DNA from 2 places in the Pseudomonas sp. S04 genome. Region 1 is predicted to be linked to the other one. Evidence: predicted binding sites of a transcription regulator. Region 1 holds the regulator's gene; the other holds the start of a gene.
What was found. Region 1 encodes FliA, which starts transcription of late flagellar genes. Its sites were predicted from a motif close to CTAAAGTTTNNNNNNNNNNNGCCGNTAA; they were not measured.
Positions count from the first base shown of each region.

Region 2: PspS04_RS14745 (methyl-accepting chemotaxis protein) is a predicted target of FliA. The motif match lies at 3,350-3,377, and genes of this name have one in related genera.

Region 1 covers NZ_CP019427.1:1,702,117-1,707,656, forward strand. Annotated here, with positions in the region: gene flhF (flagellar biosynthesis protein FlhF) at 1-106, shown strand, start outside; gene fleN (flagellar synthesis regulator FleN) at 221-1,051, shown strand; gene fliA (RNA polymerase sigma factor FliA) at 1,048-1,788, shown strand; gene PspS04_RS07470 (chemotaxis response regulator CheY) at 1,954-2,325, shown strand; gene PspS04_RS07475 (protein phosphatase CheZ) at 2,348-3,136, shown strand; gene PspS04_RS07480 (chemotaxis protein CheA) at 3,151-5,361, shown strand; gene PspS04_RS07485 (protein-glutamate methylesterase/protein-glutamine glutaminase) at 5,413-5,540, shown strand, end outside.
Region 2 covers NZ_CP019427.1:3,334,982-3,340,521, reverse strand. Annotated here, with positions in the region: gene PspS04_RS14755 (AAA family ATPase) at 209-733, opposite strand; gene pnuC (nicotinamide riboside transporter PnuC) at 730-1,293, opposite strand; gene PspS04_RS14745 (methyl-accepting chemotaxis protein) at 1,589-3,223, opposite strand; gene PspS04_RS14740 (undecaprenyl-diphosphate phosphatase) at 3,516-4,346, shown strand; gene PspS04_RS14735 (DUF1294 domain-containing protein) at 4,343-4,747, shown strand; gene PspS04_RS14730 (MmcQ/YjbR family DNA-binding protein) at 4,744-5,088, opposite strand; gene PspS04_RS14725 (LysR substrate-binding domain-containing protein) at 5,100-5,540, opposite strand, start outside.

The DNA of each region.
Region 1 (5,540 bases):
GGTCAGTCGCGCCGTGAGTGTACAAATGCAGGAAGAACCCAGCGAAGAAGCCATGGCTGATATGTTCGCTGATCTCTACCACAGCCCGACCAAACGGGTCGGCTGAGGTATTAATGACTAGATTTGTATCTACATCGATGGCCTGCCGTGCATTGTTCCCCAGGGAACGCGCAGCCAGTCATGTAGCCCGCGTCTAAGCAAGACAAGGTATAGAAAGCACATGGGCAGCATGCATCCCGTACAGGTGATCGCGGTGACCGGCGGCAAGGGTGGCGTCGGTAAGACTAACGTTTCAGTGAACTTGTCCCTGGCTCTGGCAGAGCTCGGCCGGCGCGTTATGTTGCTGGACGCCGACCTGGGGCTGGCGAACGTCGATGTGTTGCTGGGGCTGACGCCCAAGCGCACGCTGGCCGACGTGATCGAGGGTCGCTGCGAATTGCGCGACGTGCTGCTGCAGGGGCCCGGCGGGATTCGTATCGTGCCGGCCGCCTCCGGTACCCAGAGCATGGTGCATCTGAGCCCGGCCCAGCACGCGGGCCTGATCCAGGCGTTCAGCGATATCGGCGACAACCTCGATGTGCTGGTGATCGACACCGCGGCCGGGATCGGCGAGTCGGTGGTCAGTTTTGTCCGCGCCGCGCAGGAAGTGCTGCTGGTGGTCTGCGACGAGCCGACTTCGATCACCGACGCCTACGCCCTGATCAAGCTGCTCAACCGTGACTACGGCATGAACCGCTTCCGCGTGCTGGCCAACATGGCGCAAAGCCCGCAGGAAGGGCGCAACCTGTTCGCCAAGTTGACCAAGGTCACGGACCGCTTCCTGGATGTCGCCCTACAATACGTCGGCGCGGTGCCCTACGACGAAAGCGTGCGTAAGGCAGTGCAGAAGCAGCGCGCGGTGTACGAAGCCTTTCCTCGTTCCAAGTGCGCCCTGGCCTTCCGCGCCATTGCGCAGAAAGTCGATACCTGGCCATTGCCCGCCAATCCGCGTGGGCATCTGGAGTTTTTTGTGGAGCGCCTGGTGCAACAGACTGCGGGTCCGGTGCTATGACAGCCAGCGGTTACAACCTGTACAAGCAATCGGCGCGTGACGCGCAGTACGAGCTGATCGAGCGTTACGCGCCACTGGTAAAACGCATTGCCTATCACTTGCTGGCGCGTCTGCCGGCCAGTGTCCAGGTCGAAGACCTGATCCAGGCCGGGATGATCGGCCTGCTGGAAGTCTCGACCAAGTACGACGCCAGCAAAGGCGCGAGTTTCGAAACCTACGCCGGGATCCGCATCCGCGGGGCAATGCTCGACGAGGTCCGTAAAGGTGACTGGGCGCCACGCTCGGTGCACCGCAATACCCGCATGGTCAGCGACGCGATTCGCTCAATTGAAGCTAAAACCGGACGTGACGCTAAAGATCACGAGGTTGCGGCCGAACTCCAATTGAGTCTCGACGATTATTACGGGATTTTGAATGACACCTTGGGCAGTCGCCTGTTCAGTTTCGACGATCTGTTGCAGGACGGCGAGCATGAAGGGCTGCATGAGGATGGCGCGAGTGCTCATCTCGAGCCGTCGCGTGACCTGGAGGATGAACGCTTCCAGGCTGCGCTGGCGGACGCGATTGCCAATTTGCCGGAGCGTGAGCGACTGGTCTTGGCGCTGTACTACGACGAGGAGCTGAACCTCAAGGAAATCGGTGAGGTCCTGGGGGTCAGCGAATCGCGGGTCAGCCAGTTACACAGCCAGTGCGCAGCCCGTTTGCGGGGGCGTTTGGGAGAGTGGCGAGCGCGCTGACAGCAGTGTGGGGACACTGCGAACGACACCGCTACAGCCTCGCGCTGGCGCGGTCATCATCCGTTGTGCTCCAAACCGTCGTTGAGTGCTCTGCCTGTTGATTGAATGGCGTGCCCAGGTGCTGGGCGCGTTTAAGACTGCTTGGAGGTCGAATTGGACAAGAACATGAAAATCCTCATCGTTGATGACTTCTCAACGATGAGGCGGATCATCAAAAACCTGTTGCGTGACCTCGGGTTCACCAACACGGTCGAGGCAGACGACGGCACTACAGCCATCCCAATGCTCAACAGTGGCAGCATCGATTTTCTGGTCACGGACTGGAACATGCCGGGCATGACCGGTATCGATCTGCTGCGCCACGTGCGCGCCAACGAAAAGCTCAAGCACTTGCCAGTGTTGATGGTGACCGCTGAAGCCAAGCGCGAGCAGATCATCGAAGCGGCCCAGGCCGGCGTCAACGGCTATGTGGTCAAGCCGTTCACCGCCCAGGCGTTGAAAGAAAAGATCGAGAAGATCTTCGAACGCATCGGTTGATGTCTGGCGCCACGGGGGAGCTATGGAACAACGAGAGATTTCACAGGGCGATTTTGAATCGACCCTGAAAAAACACGCGGTCGAATTGGTCGACAGCCTGGAAAAGGGCAAGTTCGGCGAGGCCGTGCAACTGATCCATGAGCTCAACCAGACCCGTGACCGTGGCCTGTACCAGGAAGTGGGCAAGCTCACCCGTGAGCTGCATAGCGCGATCGTCAATTTCCAGATTGACCCGAACATGCCGCAAGCCGAGGAAGTCTCGCAGATCACCGACGCCACCGAGCGCCTGGGGTATGTGGTCAAGCTGACCGAGGCGGCGGCCAATCGCACCATGGACCTGGTGGAGAACAGCACGCCGCTGGTCAATGCCCTGGGGACCGATGCCCAGGCGTTGAGCGCAGACTGGGGGCGTTTCATGCGCCGTGAAGTCGGGGCTGAAGAGTTCCGTGAGCTGGCCCGGCGCGTCGATGGTTTCCTGAGCCGCAGCGCCAGCCACAGCCAGATCGTGGCGGGCAACCTCAACGACATTCTGCTGGCCCAGGATTACCAGGACCTGACCGGTCAGGTGATCAAGCGCGTGACGCAACTGGTCACGGAAGTGGAAAGCAATCTGCTGAAACTGGTGCTGATGGCCAGCCAGGTCGACCGCTTTGCCGGCATCGAACATGACCGTGCAGCGATCCTCGCGGAAAAAAATCCGCAAAAACATCTGGCGCAGGGTGAAGGTCCGCAGATTCATGCCGATAAACGTGATGACGTGATGTCCGGTCAGGACGATGTCGACGATTTGCTTTCCAGCCTTGGATTCTAGGAGCACCCCTACACATGAGCTTCGGCGCCGATGAAGAGATCCTTCAGGATTTTCTGGTTGAGGCCGGCGAGATTCTGGAGCAACTGTCCGAACAACTGGTCGAGCTGGAAAGCCGACCGGATGATGCGGACCTGCTCAATGCAATTTTTCGCGGTTTTCACACTGTAAAAGGGGGCGCCGGCTTCCTCCAGCTCAACGAACTGGTGGAGTGCTGCCACATCGCCGAGAACGTCTTCGACATCCTGCGCAAGGGTGAGCGGCGCGTCGACTCGGAGCTGATGGACGTGGTGCTCGAAGCGTTGGATGCGGTCAACGGCATGTTCAGCGAAGTGCGCGAGCGCGCACCGGTCACTGCTGCCACGGCCGAGCTGCTGGCGGCCCTGGCGCGCCTGGCGGAACCGCAATCGGCCGACGAGGTGGCAGCGCTTGCGCCAGCACCCGCGGCGCCGGTTGTCGCCAGCGACAGCGGCGATATCACCGATAACGAATTTGAACTGCTGCTCGACTCGCTGAATGCGGTCAAGGCGCAAGCCGAGGCACCTGTGATCCAGGCGCCAGCGGCGGCGAACGGCAGTGATGAAATCAGCGATGCCGAGTTCGAGTCGTTGCTCGATCAGTTGCACGGCAAAGGCCAGTTCGCCGTGGACAACCTGGCGGCCCCGGTCGAGCCGGTTGCCCCGGTGGTCGCGGCTGAAAGCAGCGACATAACCGACGACGAATTCGAAGCCTTGCTCGACCAGTTGCACGGCAAGGGCAACTTTGCCGTTGAAGCGCTCGAGTCGGCGATTGCCTCGGTGCCGGCCGCCATCGTTGCCGAAGCGGCGGCGGTTGGCGGCGACCTGATCTCCGATCACGAGTTCGAATCGCTGCTCGACGAGCTGCACGGCAAGGGCAAGTTCAGCCACGTCGCCGGCAATGCCGAGACCGCTGCGGCCAGCGCCGCGCCAGTCGCGGCCAAAGCCGTGGCCCCGGTCGCCAAGCCGGCTGTCGCCAAACCGGTCCCGGCCCCGGCCCGTGCCCAGTCGGCGCCACCAGCGGAAAAACCGGCCAGTGAAGCCGAGACCACCGTACGGGTAGACACCGCGCGCCTGGACGAAATCATGAACATGGTGGGCGAGCTGGTACTGGTGCGTAACCGCCTGGTACGCCTGGGGCTCAACAGCGGTGACGAGGCCATGTCCAAGGCCGTGTCGAACCTCGACGTGGTCACCGCGGACCTGCAGACCGCGGTCATGAAGACCCGCATGCAGCCGATCAAGAAGGTCTTCGGGCGCTTCCCGCGCCTGGTTCGCGACCTGGCCCGCCAGCTCAAGAAAGAGATCAACCTGGAGCTGGTCGGCGAAGAAACCGATCTGGACAAGAACCTCGTCGAGGCCCTGGCCGACCCGCTGGTGCACTTGGTGCGCAACGCGGTCGACCACGGCATCGAATCGCCGCAGGAGCGTGAAGACGCGGGCAAGTCCAGGGGCGGCAAAGTGGTGCTGGCGGCCGAACAGGAGGGTGATCACATCCTGCTGTCGATCTCCGATGACGGCAAAGGCATGGACCCCAATGTCCTGCGCGCCATCGCGGTGAAACGCGGGGTGATGGACAAGGATGCGGCCGAGCGCCTGAGCGACACCGAATGCTACAACCTGATCTTCGCTCCGGGTTTCTCGACCAAGACCGAGATCTCCGATGTGTCCGGGCGTGGCGTGGGCATGGACGTGGTGAAAACCAAGATTTCCCAGCTCAATGGCTCGATCAACATCTACTCGACCAAGGGCCAGGGTTCGAAGATCGTGATCAAGGTGCCGTTGACCCTGGCGATCATGCCGACCCTGATGGTGATGCTGGGCAACCAGGCCTTTGCGTTCCCACTGGTCAACGTCAACGAGATCTTCCACCTCGACCTGTCGCGCACCAACGTGGTCGACGGCCAGGAAGTGGTGATCGTGCGGGACAAGGCCTTGCCACTGTTTTATCTCAAGCGCTGGCTGGTCGCCTCCGCCGCTCATGAAGAGCAGCGCGAGGGCCATGTGGTGATCCTTTCGGTGGGCACCCAGCGGATCGGCTTTGTCGTCGATCAACTGGTTGGCCAGGAAGAAGTGGTCATCAAGCCATTGGGCAAAATGCTCCAGGGAACGCCGGGCATGTCGGGCGCCACCATTACCGGTGACGGTCGCATCGCGTTGATTCTCGATGTCCCGAGCATGCTCAAGCGTTACGCCACGCGGCGTATTTGATTCTGGTGGAGCGGGGCGCCTGGCGCCCTGTTGCGCCTATATGGAGTGTTTATGGCAGTCAAAGTCCTGGTGGTGGATGATTCCGGTTTTTTCCGCCGCCGCGTCTCGGAAATCCTTTCGGCGGACCCGAATATCCAGGTGGTCGGGACCGCGACCAATGGCAAGGAGGCGATTGATCA
Region 2 (5,540 bases), 1.6 Mb from region 1:
CAGGGCACGCCGCCAGCACGTGGCAGCAGTCGAGGTAAAGCTCTGGAACAAGGGTTCTGGCGGGGCTGTATCAGTGGTGTAACAGTGCGCGTGACAACGCGGTGAACCCGCTTGTATCGGCGGTTTCGCTGCATGTAGGTGTTTCAGGAATGGACACTTGGGCCCCGGAACCGGGGCAAAAGTGCGGCTCGAAGGCCGCTTTGAGGGGTTAAACCTGGAGCAATTGCTCTACCGCAGTGAACGCCAGACACCGCCGCTGGGCCCAGTCACCCTCGATAATCTGCAGTTGCCGCCCGTGCTGCTGCAACCAGCCACGGGTGGCATCGAAGAACGCCAGGCGTTGCTCCAATTGTGGTTGGCAACGTTGGCCGTCGTCGGTCCATTCCACCGCTTCCGGGGACAGCAGCAGGTGCAGGTCGTAGTGGCGGGCGAGCAGTTGTTCTTCGATCCAGGGCGGGCAGTCGCCAAACAGGGTCTGGCTCCAGAGTATGTTGCTCAGCAAGTGGGTATCGAGAATCAACAACGCCGGCTGTTGCACCCGGGCGCTGTCCTCCCAGGCCAGTTGGCCCCGGGCAATCTGCGGGATATCGGCCAGGCAGGTATCGCGCGGGTTCTGCTCGATGAAGTAGCGCACGTATTCACCCACCAGCAGCCCGCCGAAATGCTGGTGCAGTTCGGCCGACAGCCAGCTCTTACCACTGGATTCCGGGCCGGTGAGGACTACCACCTTCATGTGCGCAGCGCCGGGTCGGCCCGCCATTCGCGCAGGCCCTGGACCGCCAGCAGGGTAAACACCGCATAGAGCGATGCCGTCAGGTACAGGCCCTTATAGAGGAACAGCCCGACGAAGATCACATCCACGGCGATCCACAACGGCCAGCATTGCACCCGCTTTTGTGCCATCCACCACTGGGCAACCAGGCTAAAGCCGGTCAATGCGGCATCCAGCCAGGGCTGCGCGGCATCGGTCCAATGGGCCATGGCGGCGCCCAGCAACAGACTTCCGACTGCGCCCAAGGACAGGTCGCGCAGCATGCTTGCGTTGCCCAGGCGCGTCACTTGCCGGCCGTGGCGGGTTTCGCCACCGCGCGTCCACTGCCTCCAGCCATACAGCTGCAAGCCGGCGTAGACCACCTGCAGCAACATGTCCGAGTAGAGTTTGACCTCGAAAAAAATCCAGCTGTAGAGCAGCACCATGACCAGGCCGATCGGCCAGCACCAGGGATTCTGTTTGACCGTCAGCCAGACGGCGATCACGCCGAGCGTGGCGGCAAACAGTTCAAGCCCGGACATGGCGGTTCCTTGGGGAAGTCGAAGAGGGCGCCGATTGTACAGCAGCGCCGCAAATCGAGGGCATGCCAACACATGCGTGAACGCCAGCGGGCCTTGTATGCGAGCCGGGCGGCGCTCCGTCTGCTTGCGAAGACCTCGAGTACGTTGCGTTGAGCCAGGCTTGGCGCGCAATCGTTAACGACCATCGCTGGCAAGCCAGCTCCCACAAGGGTTACGCGCGGTCCTGTAGGAGCGGGCGCCCGCGTGCATTCAGTCAATACGCGTCATCGTTGACGAACATCGCTAGAAGCTCGCACTAAACCCGGAACTGCCTCAGCAGTCCATTGAGCTGTTCGCTGAGTTCCTTCAAGTGCACGCTCGCCGCACTCGATTGCTGCGCTGCCAGGGCGGTGCTGTGTGACAGGCCGGCCGCCTGGGTCACGTTCTGGTTGATGTCTTCGACCACGTGGGCCTGCTGCAGGGTGGCGCTGGCGATGGACGCATTGAGGCCGTTGAGGTTGTGCAGCGCCTGGCCGATGGCATGCAGGCTGGCACCGGCCAGTCCGGCTTGCTCGATGGTCAACTGGGAGGCGCGGCTGCTGTCGCCGATCACCTGCACGGCAGCCTCCGAATGGTTTTGCAGGCGTTCGATCATCGTCTGGATCTGCGCGGTGGATTTCTGCGTGCGTTGCGCGAGCAGGCGCACCTCGTCGGCCACCACGGCAAAACCGCGGCCCTGTTCGCCGGCCCGGGCCGCTTCGATAGCAGCGTTGAGGGCCAACAGGTTGGTCTGTTCGGCGATGGAGCGAATCACCTCCAGTACGCTACCGATCTGGGTGCTTTCGCTGGCCAGGGTGCGAATCACTTGCACCGCCTGTTCAATGGTGGCGGACAACTGATCGATCTGCTGCAGGCTGCCGTCAATGTTGACCTGGCCCTGGTGCGCCTGCGCCTGGGCATCGCGCATTTCGCTGGCGGCGTGCTCGGCATTCTTGGCGACATCCTGTACGCCGTAGGTCACTTCATTGATGGCGGTTGCCACCAGCTCCATCTGTTGCGACTGCTGCTGGCTGCGGGACTGGGCTTGCGCGGCGTTATCGCCCAAGTCCGTGGAGGATTGTCCCAAGGCACTGGCCGATACCTGCAGTTGGCTGATCACTCCGCGCAATTTGGCGGTGAAGGCATTGAAATGCCTGGCCAGTTCGGTCACTTCGTCCTGGCCGTGGGTGTCGAGGCTGCGGGTCAGGTCGCTTTCGCCGCTGGCGATGTTGGCCATGGCGTCCACGGTTTCCTGCAGGGGCCGCACAATGCTGCGCGCGATCAGCATCACCAGCAGGGCCATCAGTAGCGCAATGCCCAGGCCCACTAGCGAGGCTTCCCGCACCTGGCTCCGGAACTCGAGTTGCATGTCGTCGATATAGACCCCCGAGCCAATCACCCAGCCCCAGGGTTCGAACAATTTGACGTAGGAGGTTTTCTGCACCGGTGTACTGGCGCCCGGCTTGGGCCAGCGATAGTCGACCATGCCGGCACCCTTGGCCTTGGCGATGGCAACCATCTCGTTGAACAGGGCAAAGCCGTCCGGGTCCTTGATCGCCGACAGGTTCTGGCCATCCAGCTTGGGATTGGTGGGGTGCATGACCATCACCGGGGTCAGGTCGTTGATCCAGAAGTAGTCGCTCTGCTCATAACGCAATCCACGGACCACGCTCAGGGCCTGCTGTTGCGCGACTTCGCGGGTCAGGGTGCCGGCGGTTTCCAGTTGCCGGTAGTAATCCAGCACGCCGCTGGCCGCCTCAACCACATGGCGGGTCTTTTCTGCCTTGGCTTGATACAGGTCGTCATGAATCTGCTTGAGCATCAGCAAACCCAGGGTCAAGAGCATCAGCACAGCCACTACCAGGATGAGCCACAACCGCCGGCTGATCGACATACTGCGCAAGCTGTTCATAGTGCGTCACTCCAGGTTCTTATTCTTGTCATCAACCAGCGCCAGCATAAGGGCAGACTTTTGCCACTACGCCAATACGACTGAAGTCCCATGACGGCGCAGCGCTGGCCGGGCATGTCTGATAGGATTTCGGCCGCGCACGGGAAAACCTGAATCCGTGCTGATTTTTCACAGGATTTTTACCGGTTCCGGTAGATCCTGTACGCCTTGCCATTCAGCTACGCTGAGCGCAGTGAACACCAAAAAAACTAGATAACGTGGCATGCCAGGGGCATCGCTTCATGGGGGATTGATGGATCTTTGGACGGCCATACAGGCGTTGATTCTTGGGGTTGTAGAAGGGCTGACCGAGTTCTTGCCGATTTCCAGTACCGGGCACCAGATTATCGTGGCGGACTTGCTCGATTTTGGTGGCGAGCGGGCGATGGCATTCAACATCATCATCCAGCTCGGGGCGATTCTCGCGGTGGTCTGGGAGTTTCGCCGCAAGATCCTCGACGTGGTCATCGGCTTGCCGACCCAGCGCAATGCGCAACGCTTTACCGCTAACCTGCTGATTGCCTTCCTGCCAGCGGTGGTACTGGGGGTGATTTTCGCCGACCTGATCCACCATTACCTGTTCAACCCGATCACCGTGGCCACGGCCCTGGTGGTGGGCGGGGTCGTCATGCTGTGGGCTGAGCGTCGCCAGCACAGCGTGCGCGCCGAGACGGTCGATGACATTACCTGGAAAGATGCACTGAAAATCGGCTTCACCCAGTGCCTGGCGATGATCCCGGGAACCTCGCGCTCCGGCTCGACGATTATCGGCGGCCTGCTGTTCGGCCTGTCGCGCAAGGCGGCCACCGAGTTCTCGTTCTTCCTGGCAATGCCGACCATGGTCGGTGCCGCGGTGTACTCGGGCTACAAGTACCGTGACCTGTTCCAGGCCTCGGACCTGCCGGTATTTGCCGTGGGTTTTGTCACCGCGTTCATTTTTGCGATGATCGCGGTCAAAGGCCTGCTCAAGTTCATCGCCAGCCACAGCTACGCGGCGTTTGCCTGGTACCGGATAGCTTTCGGCCTGTTGATCCTGGCGACCTGGCAGTTCGGCTGGATCGACTGGACGGCGGCCAAGGCGTGAACGCCCCTCGCAACGGTGTTGCCATCCAGCATCCGCGTCTCAAGGGCCTGATCTTCCTGGGCCTGTGTGCCTTGCCGCTGATCGGTTCCAGCCTGTTGTGGCTGCGCGGGGGCTCGCCGCTGGCGCTGGCGGCCTACGGCGTGGTCAGCGTCCTGGCATTCCTGCTGTACTGGAGTGACAAGCGCAAGGCCCGTACCGAGCGCTGGCGCACCCCGGAAAACGTCCTGCACGCAGTGGAGCTGGCCGGCGGTTGGCCGGGCGCGTTGCTGGCCCAGCAAGTGTTCCGCCACAAGACCCGCAAGGTGTCGTTCCAGGTCGTGTTCTGGATCATCGTGCTGCTGCATCAGGTGTTCTGGATCGACCAGTTATTCCTCGGTGCCGGCTTGTTCAGCCTGTTTTAAAGGAGCAAGCCGACCTGCACCCGCTTGGGCAACTTGCTCACCACCAGTTGGTGGGAACGTTGCAATAAGCCCTGCAGCTCAGCGGCCCCCAGCGGGTAGGGGGGCTGCATGATGATCCACTGGGCGCGCGCCAGATAAGGCGCCGGCCCTATCCCCGGGCGGTCGACGTGGCCGAGGAACAACTCCTTGTCCACCTTGAACGCCAATGAGTCGCCCCGCAGATTCTGCAGGGCGAACATCTTGTTTCCCGCCACCGAAAACACCCGCACGCCCCCCCATTTGTAATCTTCCCGGGCCCCGGGCAGGGCCAGGCAGAAGTCGGCGACCTGTTGTTCGCTCATCACCTTGGCTTTCATAGCAGTCGATCTCCACAGCCTTTGAACGATTCAGTCAGATGGTCTATCCACGCCCGCACCGCCGGCAACACGCCGCGTCGATGGGGATAGACGGCCTGCAACCAGCCACCGGGCAGCGACCACTGGGGCAGCAGTTGCACCAGCGTGCCGTCGGCCAGTTCCTGTTCGCAATACAGCATCGGCAAAATGGTGAAACCCAGCCCGGCCAGGGTGCAGGCCTTGCGCACGACAAAGTCATCGATGCCCAGGCGCGCCTCCAGGCTCAAGTCGCAACTGTGCCCCTGCGCGTCGAGCATGCGCAAATGCACCAGGCGATCGGCTTCCAGGGCCGCGAGTACCGGCACATTTTTCAGGTCGTCGGGGTGGTCGATCTGGCGCTCGCGCAGGAACGCCGGGGTCGCGACGAGCACTGTTTGCGCCTGGCGCAGGCGGCGGGT